Regions from separate parts of the Priestia sp. ST2 genome, predicted to be linked through region 1. Evidence: riboswitches for the same ligand, from Rfam matches in the RefSeq annotation. Region 1 holds a riboswitch; each other region holds the start of a gene.
The links. Region 1 has a riboswitch for S-adenosylmethionine ahead of AC0KUU_RS05500 (sulfite oxidase-like oxidoreductase). Riboswitches for the same ligand answer to the same signal wherever they lie in the genome.
Positions count from the first base shown of each region.

Region 1 (3,088 bases):
ACAGCGGAAAGAATAATAAGTCCGTTTCGTTCTCTTCAATGTTCAAAGAGATTGTAACGTACGCCGTTCCGTTTGTATTAGTTGGTTTAGCTATTCCTATCTATCAAAATATTGATACGTTTACAATTAACATGCTCTTTCAATCAATAGGATATGGACAAGCTAAAGCCGAAACGATCAACTCCGTTATTGGATTAGCCCAGATTTTGGTGATGGTGCCAGTATCGTTAGCGACTGCCTTCAGCATGTCACTGATTCCGGGCATTACGTCTTCTTTTGTGCAAGGAAATTTACGGGAAGTAAAAGGGAAAATTACAAAAACGCTGCAGCTGCTGTTATTTTTTACTCTTCCTGCTGCCGTGGGGCTTTGTTTATTAGGCAAGCCGGTATATATGATGATTTTTGGAGCAAAAAACAGCCCTGAAATCGGTGGAATTGTTTTACAATGGTACGCGCCTGCTGCCATTTTATTTGCTCTTTTTACAGTAACAGCCGCAATTCTCCAAGGAATTAATCAGCAAAAGAAGCTAATCTTAGGCTTGGGCTTAGGAATTGTTGTGAAGATAGTATTAAACGTACTGCTGGTTTCATGCTTAAAAGAAATTGGACCGGTTGTCGCGACTTACGGAGGGTATGGTGTATCGGTTATATATAACTTTTATTTAATTGAAAAATCCATTTCTTACCGAGTTCAATCACTGGGACAAGCTGCGTTGACACCTGTTTTATTAGTAAGTGTGATGTCAGCCGCTGTGATTATCGGCAATTATACTTCTCACTATTTTTTAGAAAATAAGCTGTCTGCATCTTCACTTGCGATGAGCACATCTTGTATTTCAATTGCTTTAGGTGCTGCCGTGTATCTAGGACTTGGCGTAAAAACAAGTTTAGGGCAATCCGTTGTATTAAATAGAAGAAAAAGAATGTAAAGGAGAGAAAGTAGTGTCAAAACGATTTGTACTAACCGTGGCGGCTGGAGGGTGTATAATAATTTCCGGCGCGCTGCTGCTATTAAATTGGGAAAGATTGTTTGGCGATTATCGTCCCGTTCAAACAGCAACAGCTGTATTCAAGCTAGAAGTGGGAAGTCAAGATGTAGCGAGGACTACAGATTCAGATGATGCTCTTCACTATATGGTGAAAAAAGGACATTTAGATGAATATATTCATATGATGAATGAAAAAGGCTATATGTTAAAAGAAAAAGATATTGATCATAACCGACTTGTTTTTAACGATGGACAAGAGGATGAGCAAATTTACTACAAGCGTTTTGCCAAGAAGTATACGATGATTGATGGAGAAGGGTAAAGGTTTTATATGGTATTTTAGTAGACTAAAATCTTATAACCCTACCTGTTTTTAAAGTTTTTTTGCGGAAAAGAAAAATAATATTGACAATTATGACAAAAAGCTTAATACTGACTTTATTACATAAAACAAATACAATTTGTTTCCTTATCAAGAGAGGTGGAGGGACTGGCCCTGTGAAACCCGGCAACCGCTGTCTATGACAGAATGGTGCCAAATCCTTAAGAGTGTACTGCTCTTAGAGATAAGGAAGAAGCTGAAACAAAGCTCTTCCTTATTTATTTAAGGAAGGGCTTTTTATGTATAAAAAACAATGAGGTGATAATTTGAACAAAGCAGACCGTATTAAACGAATGAAAACACCGGAAATTGATCCAAAGTATGAAGGACGAGTGCCTCCGGGTCAGGTAGTAACGGAGCGCTTTCCGATTTTACATGAAGGCGACGTGCCGGAGTATAACTTAGAGGAATGGACGCTTCGGGTATTTGGGTTGGTAGACAAGGAAGTGACGCTTTCGTATCAAGATATATTGGACATGCCGCAAACGACGGTGAAATGTGATATTCACTGCGTAACGAGATGGACAAGGCTTGATAATGAATTTACGGGCGTGCTGTTTACAGACTTTTTAAAAGCAGTTGGCGTGGAGCTAAAAAGTAAATACATCATGCTGCACGGAGATAATGACTATACGTCAAACATTGAGGTAAAAGATTTACTGAGAGACGATATTCTTCTCGCTCATTCCTTTAACGGAGAGCCGCTTACAGCTAAGCACGGATATCCGCTGCGATTGGTTGTTCCGCATTTGTACTTTTGGAAAAGTGTTAAATGGCTCCGAGGCTTTGAAGCTATTGATGAAAATCATCCTGGCTTTTGGGAGCAAAACGGCTTTCATCTTAGAGGAGATCCGTTTAAAGAAGAGCGTTTTTCTGGAGAAGATTTAGGCATTCCAGAAGATGAGTGGGTACATAAAGACTATGATTAATGAAAATGCCTATGCGTGTGCATAGGCATTTTGTCAGCGCTGGCGGTTTAATTCCCACACAACGTGGCGAAGTTCAGGCAAAATCAGCTTGGTCATAGCTAGACGAACAGCACCGCTTGATCCTGGTGTAGAAAAAACGGCTTTTTCGTTAATCGTCCCGGCAATTGCTCGGCTCATAATTGCTGCGCTGCCAATGTCTTCGGTGTAGCTCAGCATGCGAAACAGCTCGCCAAACCCAACGATTTCTTTATGAATCAGCGCTTGAACGGCTTCAATTGTGACGTCTCGTTTTGTAATGCCGGTCCCGCCGTTTGTGAGAACAACGTCAATGTCCTCAGCACTGCATCCGGCAAGTATCGCTTGTTGAATCGACGTTTGGTCGTCTTTTACAATTTCATAGGAAGCGACCTGCATGTCGTGTTCTTTCAGAAGTTGGATCATTAGCGCGCCGCTTTTATCGGTTTCTTTTGTACGTGTATCTGATACTGTAATGACTTTGCAGCGAACGGGCTGTGTTGCTTTGGATTTATGTTCATGTACGCTCATTATGTACCTCCTTTACGCTTCCGTACGCTTGTAGTCACCATTTTTGCCGCCAGATTTTTCAAGCAGATACGTTTCGCCGATAATCATGCCTTTATCAATGGCTTTGCACATATCATAAACGGTTAGAGCGCAGGCAGAAGCGGCAGTTAAAGCTTCCATTTCAACGCCCGTTGAGCCTTCCGTTTTAACAGTTGCTTCTATTAATAAACGGTACTGATCATTGCTTGTATCCCAGTCAAATG
Region 1 is NZ_JBVVNT010000001.1:1,070,343-1,073,430, forward strand. It holds gene AC0KUU_RS05490 (putative polysaccharide biosynthesis protein) at 1-929, shown strand, start outside; gene AC0KUU_RS05495 (hypothetical protein) at 943-1,311, shown strand; SAM riboswitch class I at 1,456-1,562, shown strand; gene AC0KUU_RS05500 (sulfite oxidase-like oxidoreductase) at 1,638-2,300, shown strand; gene AC0KUU_RS05505 (MogA/MoaB family molybdenum cofactor biosynthesis protein) at 2,334-2,846, opposite strand; gene moaC (cyclic pyranopterin monophosphate synthase MoaC) at 2,859-3,088, opposite strand, start outside.

Region 2 (3,088 bases), on a different contig from region 1:
AGTTCTTCATACGTCCATACGTTCACGTCAAGAGATGAACCCTCCATTCCCTCAGCGTACTGCCTAGCGGCTTTATTATAATGTTTTTTTACATTTAAAGCTGCTTTTTCAGCCGATTTCAACAGCAGATCTGTTACTTCTTTAAGAGAGCGGTTTAACATAAATAAATTAAATAATACAACGGCAGAGTGCGGAACTTGAACTGAATACTCTTCTTTTAAATCTTTTTGTATCAGCACCGTAGGAGGTGGACTCGTTTCATCTCTTACTTTTTCGCAAAAATCAACGTTTAATTCTATTTCTTTTGTTAAATAAGAAGCTAGTAAATTAGCATTTAAACCAGCTAGCGGTTCCCCTACATGAGTTTCTTTTCCATAACACAAAAAGCTTGGCATGATTTTTCCAATCGATCCTGAGTACACATAGTTCGTTTGATCTCCAGGATAGCGGCTGAACACCGGTTCTGCATTTAGCATGAGAGAAAAATCCAGCTGATGTTTGCGGGCAAGTTCCAAAAGAACAGGCACTGCTTTTCTCATCCCAAGCGAATTTACTTCTTCATCCGGTACCGACAGCAGCAGGATGTTTCCGTCAAACTCTCCGTTGCATGCTCGTTCAACCATACTGATATGCAGGGCAATGCCTGCTTTCATGTCCATCGTTCCTCGTCCAAAAAGCCAGTCTCCTTTTATCATATCTTTTTGTACGTGCGCCGGAACTTGTTCCATATGGTTATAAAAAGTACGTGTTAATGTATCAGCGTGAAAAGCATCCTTTTTCCACTGTCCATAATCTTGTACATCCACTACATCGTAATGACTTACTAGTACAACTGTTTTGTTCGTATTTTTCCCTTGAACAAAAGCTGTAACAATCGATCGCCCGTCTCCTGTTGAATGAAGCTCGACTTGCTCATTTTTTTGAAAGTAAGGCAGCTTCAATAAATACGATGCTATCGATTCAGCCATTTCCACTTCTGCCATCGTTCCTGTCACGCTAGGTATAGAAACCAATTCGCTTACAAGTTTTTTTAACTGTTCTTTTGTTTGATACAAAGATGTTTTGTTCGACATACCCTTCATCTCTTTCCTTTTTCTAAATTTTCTATCAAACAAAACCATTCGTCAATCCCTTTGACAGAGACCCTTTCATCCTATCCCTATGTATCATAGTATGGCGCTGTCTTTACGCACATGATAAAAAAAGAGTGCGCGGCTAGGGATAGCACCGCACACTCTTTTTTACTTTTGGTCATCTTCTAAAAAGTCTAGGATACGATCAATAAGCTGTTCGCTTCCTGCATCGTTTCCGTGTTCAAGAGACATTTCCATTTCAATGCTCCTTTCATAAAATATTCTTGTTTTATAACATACCACAATTCATTTCGAATGTAACCTTTAATTTGTGTAAAAATTTCGACAATTTATGATTAATTTTAAAACCTAGCGAGTATTGATTATACCCACCAGATTCTTTGCTTGTCAAAAACCATGCTTTCTATTTAAAAACACTTAAAAAATAGAGGCGCGAGCAGACTTCTTCTATAAAAGACAGCCTACTCGCTCAAGCTTGGAACAGCATGATGAATAAATTTCTAGTTCATTTGCTTTTTGTATATCTTTAATATCTATGCCTACAGCATATGTACGAACATGGTTTTCGACCACAATTTCATAAAATGTTTCTAACTCACGATAAGCTACTTGATAATGCTTTCCTAATAATTTCACTGCTTCCTTTAATGCTTTCTCTCCTGTATGTGCTGCAACTGCTGTATGACTCATAAAACCCTCTCCTTTTAGAAAAATAAAAAAAACTCATTTTGCTTTGATGCAAAATGAGTTTTTCACCCGTTTTATCACCCAAAGCACATGCTTTGCTGGTAGGAGCACCTTACATTCGTAGGTTGCTGTGGAGTCAAAGAGCCAGATCTCTCGTCCACTCGTGATAACTTTTTAATTTAAAATTTATTTTATCAAACAATTCCATCCGCGTAAATAGAAAAATAAAAATATTTTAATTTTTTCGGTAATGGAATGAATTCAAAAAATGAAAGCTTAGATTAGCAAAATAAGAAGCTGCTACAAGTAATGCCTCTTCATTTAATGAAAAAGAAGGATGGTGCCATTCATATTCTCCAGCTGTACCCATCCATACAAAAAATCCTGGTACATGCTGCTGATATACGGCAAAATCTTCTCCTCCAGGCGATTGTTCAGCTTCTACGACTTGATAACTAAGATCCTCTGCCGCTTTAATAGCCAGTTTTTCCAGCTTATCATCATTGTTGACTACAGGAAGATATGGATACCATTTAACGTCTACTGAAGCCCCGAAAGCTGCGCCAATCCCTTCAGCAGTTCGTTTCATAAGAGCCGGTATTTTTTCTCTCGCTTCTTCTTGAAAGGTACGCACCGTTCCTTCAAGCGTTACTTTGTCAGGAATGACGTTCCACGAGCTCCCTCCGTGGATTTGAGTTATGCTGACAACAACATTTTGAAAGGGGCTGAGATTACGGCTGACAATGGTTTGTAAACTAGTAACAATTTGACCAGCAGCAGCAATCGGATCTATTGTTTTTTCAGGAATACCCGCGTGACCTCCTACTCCTTTGACGTCAATTTCAAAACGATCAACGCTTGCCATTAAAGGTCCCGGTTTGATCCCAATGGTTCCTACAGGAAGATCCGGTTTGTTATGCATCCCAAATATCGCTTCCACTCCTTCGAGCACACCTTTTTCAACTAGCATTTTTGCCCCTGAAGCCGTTTCTTCGGCTGGCTGAAAGATAAATCGAATCGTACCGCAAAGCTCCTGCTGACGCTCTTTAAGAAGGATAGCTGCTCCGATTATAGAAGCCGTATGAAAATCATGGCCGCACGCGTGCATAACACCGTTCACTTCAGAAGCAAATGGCAGATTGGTTTTTTCTTCAATTGGCAGCGCATCAATATCAGCTCGAATAGCGATAGTAGGTCCCGGCTTTCCTCCTACAATTTCTGCTACTGTCCCTACGTCTAATTGGAATGCATCCGCTATAGAAATATCATAGTGCCTTAACCACTTTTTAATACGTTTAGTTGTTTCA
Region 2 is NZ_JBVVNT010000003.1:354,663-357,750, forward strand. It holds gene AC0KUU_RS14295 (M20/M25/M40 family metallo-hydrolase) at 1-1,073, opposite strand, end outside; gene AC0KUU_RS14300 (hypothetical protein) at 1,542-1,784, opposite strand; SAM riboswitch class I at 1,853-1,954, opposite strand; gene AC0KUU_RS14305 (amidohydrolase) at 2,017-3,088, opposite strand, start outside.
Region 2: it holds a riboswitch for S-adenosylmethionine, as region 1 does, so the genes downstream of both, AC0KUU_RS14300 (hypothetical protein) here and AC0KUU_RS05500 (sulfite oxidase-like oxidoreductase) in region 1, are expected to answer to the same signal.

Region 3 (3,088 bases), on a different contig from region 1:
TATTCAAGACGGTGAGTTAAAAGCCATTCAAGATCTATCTCCAAATCGTCAAGATCAAGGAACGTACGTAGAATTTGAAGTGTCTGATGCGCAAAAAGCAGCGGATCTTTTATCACAAGAATTTGAAGTAACGATGAGATCACATAGTATCGACGTGACGATTGTAAAAGAACAAATTCCAGCTGTGAATAAAAAATTAGTGGACAGCGATATTTTAGTCTACCGAATCACTCCTGTGTATGAGACGCTTGAAGATTCGTTTATGTCCGTTACGGAAGGAGAGCACCATGCTTAAGCTAATTCAAAATGAACATATGAAATGGTTTCATAAAAGAAGTACAAAAGTCACGTTTATTACAATCGGTATTTTAACTCTTTGTATGGCTCTTTTAATGAAGAAAGTAGCAAACAGTGCAGGAACAGAAGACAACATTTTGAACTTCCTGTCATTTAGTTCAGGTATGCTGATTCTCGTTCAATTTTTCGCGCTTGCTGTTGGAGGGTCAATGGTTGCAAAAGAGTTTGAAGCAGGTACCATTAAGCTTCTTTTAATTCGCCCTGCTAGACGTTCAACGATTTTAGCATCCAAGTACATAACCCTCATTTTAATTAGCTTGTATTATTTACTGAGCTATTTGCTTTTTTCGTTTGTATGGGGAGCATTGTTCTTTGGCTTTACCAGTCTAGAAGGAGATGCGCAGCTGCTTAAAAACATTACGCTTACGTATGACAGCGCGTATATGGAAACGTTTATGATGATGACATTTGCATTCATGCTGTCGTCTTTATTCAGAAATAGCGCGCTTGCTTCCAGTCTGGCTATTGTCGTAAGTATCGGGGCAAAAGCAGTAACAGGACTAGTATCACAGTTTGGTTTATGGTGGGGAAAATTTTTACTGTTCGCCAACACAAACTTTGTGCAGTATATGGACGGAATGAAGACGATGTTTGACGGCATGACGATTCCATTTTCCATTTTCATCTTAGTTGCTCATTTTGTCTTCTTTATGGGCGTGGCATGGGCAGCGTTTTTAAAACGAGACGTAGCTAATTGATGTGAGAATTTTCGCACTATATATTTTTCTAAAATAGCATTTGACAATTAAATAAAAAGAGATTACATTAGTGAAAGACTATTTTTAAAACAACTATAAACTTCTTATCAAGAGAGACGGAGGGACTGGCCCTATGATGTCTCGGCAACTGGCTGTACGCAGTGCGGTGCCAAATCCAGCAGACGATGTTTCGTTTGGAAGATGAGAAGGGTAATCTTATGATACAAATAAGAGACCTCTTCTTATCAATAAGAAGAGGTCCTTTTTTATTACGTAAACAAGAGGTGTTAAGAATGGAACAACAAAAAGGAAACGGCTGGGCGCTGTTACCGCTGGGCGTCTTTTTAGTCCTGTTTGTCGGATCAGGAATTATAACGGGAGATTTTTATAAGCTGCCTGTATTAGTAGCCATTATCATTGCAGCCATCGTGGCGCTGGCTATGAACCGCAAAGATTCACTTAATGTAAAAGTGGAGCGTTTTGCTAAAGGAGCAGGGCATCCTGATATCATTATTATGGTGCTTATTTTTATTTTAGCAGGTGCTTTTTCTCAAGTTGCTAAAGGTATGGGAGCTGTTGATTCAACGGTAAACTTAGCGCTTTCTGTGCTTCCGCAAAGCTTAGTGGTAGTCGGAATCTTTGTTATTGGCGCATTCATTTCCATTTCGATGGGAACATCAATGGGAACAATCGCTGCGCTAGGGCCTATTGCTGTAGGAATCAGTGAGCAAGCGCATGTATCCATTACATTGGCCATTGCTGCCGTTATTGGTGGTGCAATGTTTGGAGATAATTTATCGATAATTTCTGATACAACCATTGCAGCAGTTCGTACGCAAAAAACAAATATGTCAGATAAATTAAAAGTAAACTTTTTTATTGTCCTTCCTGCAGCGATTGTTACGGTAATTTTATTGCTTGTAATGACGCTAGGCAATACATCATCAGTAGAAATTAAAGATTTTAGCTGGTTTAAAATCTTGCCTTATGTCGGCGTACTCGTTGCTGCCATATTTGGTGCAAACGTATTAAGCATTTTAACCGGAGGAATTGTGCTAGCCGGCGTGATTGGATTAGCTGACGGAAGCTACACGCTTTCTTCTCTTGCTAAAACTGTGACAGAAGGTATTGGCGGAATGTCAGAGTTAATTATTTTATCTCTACTAATCGGCGGAATGGTTGAGCTTATTCGCTATAATGGCGGTATTCAGTTCTTATTGAATTTATTAACACGACGCATTCAAACAAAAAAAGGCGGAGAATTCAGCATCGCTGGACTGGTAAGTTTAACAAATTTAGCAACGGCTAATAACACGATTTCAATTATTACGGCAGGTCCGTTAGCAAAAGAAATCTCTGATAAGTATTCAATTGATAATCGTAAATCAGCCAGTCTGCTTGACTTGTTTTCATGCAGCGTTCAAGGGCTTATCCCTTACGGCGCGCAAATGCTTCTCGCAGCAGGATTTGCTAAAGTTTCACCGATTGAGATTATTCCATTTACATTCTACCCAATGTTAACAGCGGTTTGCGGGATCATTGCAATTGTAATTGGATTTCCTCGTTTAAATAAAAAGTCAAAGTCATCTAAAGAAGCTGCGTAATATCAAACCCTTAAAAAGAATGTTCTTTTTAAGGGTTTTTTACTGTTTAAAAAAATCAGTCGGCTTTTCATCATCTAACTCCTTCCAAAGCGTCTCGTTCTGTTTAAGTGCATAAGCCGCTCCTCCAATTTCAATTCCGCATAATAAAATGAATAATAAAATACCCATGAAATGACCTCCTTACGTAAATGAGTAAAAACACGATGGTAACGGGTTTAGCTTCTTGCTGTTTCACTTTATAATGAGAATAAAGTATGAAACGCGTTTCAGCGCAAGAGAAAAAGGTGAAAACATGACAAATATCCGAGATATCGCAAAAAAAGCTGGTGTATCTGTTTCGACTGTATCCCGGGTGCTAAATCATCATCCGTATGTAAAAGAAGAAAAACGCCGGCTGGTAGAGCAGGTTATTCACGAACTTAATTATGA
Region 3 is NZ_JBVVNT010000002.1:553,981-557,068, reverse strand. It holds gene AC0KUU_RS09270 (ABC transporter ATP-binding protein) at 1-295, shown strand, start outside; gene AC0KUU_RS09265 (ABC transporter permease) at 288-1,055, shown strand; SAM riboswitch class I at 1,157-1,263, shown strand; gene AC0KUU_RS09260 (Na+/H+ antiporter NhaC family protein) at 1,349-2,659, shown strand; gene AC0KUU_RS09255 (hypothetical protein) at 2,699-2,827, opposite strand; gene AC0KUU_RS09250 (LacI family DNA-binding transcriptional regulator) at 2,952-3,088, shown strand, end outside.
Region 3: it holds a riboswitch for S-adenosylmethionine, as region 1 does, so the genes downstream of both, AC0KUU_RS09260 (Na+/H+ antiporter NhaC family protein) here and AC0KUU_RS05500 (sulfite oxidase-like oxidoreductase) in region 1, are expected to answer to the same signal.

Region 4 (3,088 bases), on a different contig from region 1:
AAATACTTCAAGCGGAATATCGCGCTGCTTAGACAAGTGAAAAGGTGCTAAGGCTGTTCCGTAATAAGCTGTAGCAATTGAACCAGCATTACATATTGTCATGATTTTATCTTTCTTTTTAAATAAAGAAAGAGCATGATCTCCAATTCGGTAGCACGTTTCTTCATCTTCTACTTGAATTTGAATAGCTTCATGAACAACTTTTGTTTTAGCTTCATTAACGGACGAAGCGGATTCAGCGCTTTTCGCTACGCGCTCCAATGCCCAAAATAAATTGACGGCAGTAGGGCGTGAACTAGCTAAATACTGTTGATCAAGAGCTAGTTTTTTGTTAAATTCCTTGACTGAATCTGTGTCATAGCTAAGCGCAGAAAGAGCAAGACCAAAAGCCGCCGTAATGCCAATTGCAGGAGCTCCGCGTACTTTCAAGGTAGTGATAGCATCCCATACGTCTTTAATGGTTTGCAGCTTAATATATTCAACTTTGCCAGGAAGCTGCTGCTGATCTAATAAAGTAATATATGATTCATTCCATTCCACTGAGCGCGGAAGTGATAGTGTATTTGTCATGCTGATACCGATCCTTTCATTGTGTACATTATTCGTTATCGAAGTAAATGTTCAAATTCATTTGGTGAAACATCTTGTTGGTGCAGAAGCAAATAGCGTCCAATTTTTAACGCAGTACGTTTAGCGTTAATTTTTCTTTCCTCTGAAGAAATTTCGTCTAAGTCCGCCACGTGAGCTAAGCCAATCGTACGTCGAATGATTTCACATCCTGCATATCCAACAGCATCTTGCCACGTTTGCGTTAAAATTTCATGTAATAAGCGCTCATCTTTAGCGAAAGGTTCAGTGTTTTCAGAATGCCAAAGCGCCGTAAAGGTATCTTTGAATACGTTCCATGTGTTCGTAATGTGTGCAAATAACGGTTCGCGATTTGTTTCTCGAGAAAGAGCATTTAAAAATAAATTCGCAACAAATTGCCCTAAATCGAATCCAAACGGACCGTAAAAAGCAAACTCTGGATCAATCACTTTCGTTTCTTGACTGCTAGCAAAGATGCTGCCTGTATGTAAATCACCGTGGATTAGCGTTTGCGCATTTGTTAAAAATTTATATTTTAATTTTGCTGCTTGTAGCTTTACATCACCATCATTCCACAATTCTTCTACATCAGGACGCAGCGCTTTTTCAAATTCATTTGTATCAATATCAAAAAAAGGATCTGTAAAAACTAAATCTTCCGTAATATTGCATAAGTCGGGGTTGCTGTACTTAACAACTTCTTCTTTTTTATCCTGAGGTTTTAAGGCGAAATCAGACGTTTTGAACGCAATATGTCCTAAAAAAGAACCGATATGCTGTGAGAGCAGAGGATAACTTTCACCTTGAATAAGTCCGGCGCGAGAAATCGTTAAATGAGACAGGTCTTCCATGACCGTAACAGCAAGCGTTTCATCGTGGTAATAAACAGCGGGCACAAGTTCTGGCGTAAATGCACCGAATTGCTTGAGCGCATTGCTTTCAATTGTGGCACGGTTCAAGGATAGAGGCCAGCTTTCGCCTACAACTTTTGCATAGGGAAGCGCTTGTTTGACGATAATGGATTTATTTGTTTGATCATTTATGATGTGAAAGACGAGATTTAAGTTGCCGTCACCAATTTCACGGGCAGTCAGTGCTTCTGTGGCATCAAAAAGACCTAGCTTTTTCACAAGTTTGATTGCTGAAATTTCTGTTAAAGGGTGATATTTCTCTGTTTTTGTTGTTGACATCGGAATCCCTCCATAGTTTATTAAACTGATTTGTTTACTAAGTTAATAGGTTTAAGAATATATGGAGGCTTTTATAATTTTAGAAAATATAAAAGCCTCTTTCGTTGGAAAGAGGCTTGATTGTAGTGTTCAAACCTCTTATCTGCCAGAAAAAATTACTTTCTGTTGGAATTAGCACCGTGCCTTTGTAAAACATGTTTTACGGGTGTGATCCATCTTAGGATGGAATGACGGTCGGTTGCTGGGCTTCACAGGGCCAAATCCCTCAGCCAACTCTTGATAAGAGTACGATTACTTATTCAATTTTGATTTGTTTGAATATTTTATGATATCTGGTGAAAATCGTATCATGCAAAAAAACGGCTGTCAATACATAATTAATAAAATTCTGTACGGCGATCTGTAAAGACGGGAATTTGTTTACGAATTTCTTTTACAAGTTCCAGGTTAACCTCAGCACTCAAAAGTTCTTCGCTATCGCCAGCTTCAGCGATTATTTCTCCCCACGGATCGATGACTAAGGAATGTCCGGCAAATGTGTTATTAGGATCTTGGCCTACACGATTACATGCGATTACATAGCATTGATTTTCGATTGCACGGCTAATGAGCAGGGCTTTCCAGTGGGCAAGTCTTGGAGCCGGCCACTGAGCGACAACAAACAAGACTTCTGCTCCGCTGCTAGTGTGAACCCGAATCCATTCTGGAAAACGAATATCGTAACAAATAACTCCTGCGCACAGTGACTGTTCAAGTGTAAAAAGATTTTTTGCTGTTCCTGCTTCTAAATACAGGTGTTCATCCATTAATTTAAATAAGTGCAGTTTACTGTATTGTGATACTTCACGACCTTTTCGGTCAAAAATATACATCGTATTCGTGACGCCTTGCTCTGTTTTTTTCGCGATCGAACCTGCCACAATATTTACTTCGTTCGTTTTAGCAAACTGAGAGATTAATTGCTTGGCTTGCTGTCCTTCATCATCTGCAATTTCGTCTAGCCGCGTCAAATCATAAGCTGTATCCCATAGCTCAGGAAGCACAAGGATATCAGGGTTTTCTTTCAGGGCTTCCGTCATTTTTTGTTCGATATATTTTCGGTTTTTAGTTGGGTTTCCAAACGCAATATCAAGCTGCAAACACGTAATTTTTACACTCACTTTATCATCCGTCCTTTTTTTAGTAGTTGAAAAAAATGACTTTACAAGTTGAGTATTACAATATATTATTTGTGACTAGAATTTCAAGAATTTTTTGAGAAGGTGTGCGATGATGAAACAATTTGAGCAATCGGAACTATTAAAAAGTTT
Region 4 is NZ_JBVVNT010000003.1:306,781-309,868, reverse strand. It holds gene mtnA (S-methyl-5-thioribose-1-phosphate isomerase) at 1-570, opposite strand, end outside; gene mtnK (S-methyl-5-thioribose kinase) at 606-1,778, opposite strand; SAM riboswitch class I at 1,914-2,064, opposite strand; gene AC0KUU_RS14055 (carbon-nitrogen family hydrolase) at 2,156-2,938, opposite strand; gene AC0KUU_RS14050 (pyridoxal phosphate-dependent aminotransferase) at 3,051-3,088, shown strand, end outside.
Region 4: it holds a riboswitch for S-adenosylmethionine, as region 1 does, so the genes downstream of both, mtnK (S-methyl-5-thioribose kinase) here and AC0KUU_RS05500 (sulfite oxidase-like oxidoreductase) in region 1, are expected to answer to the same signal.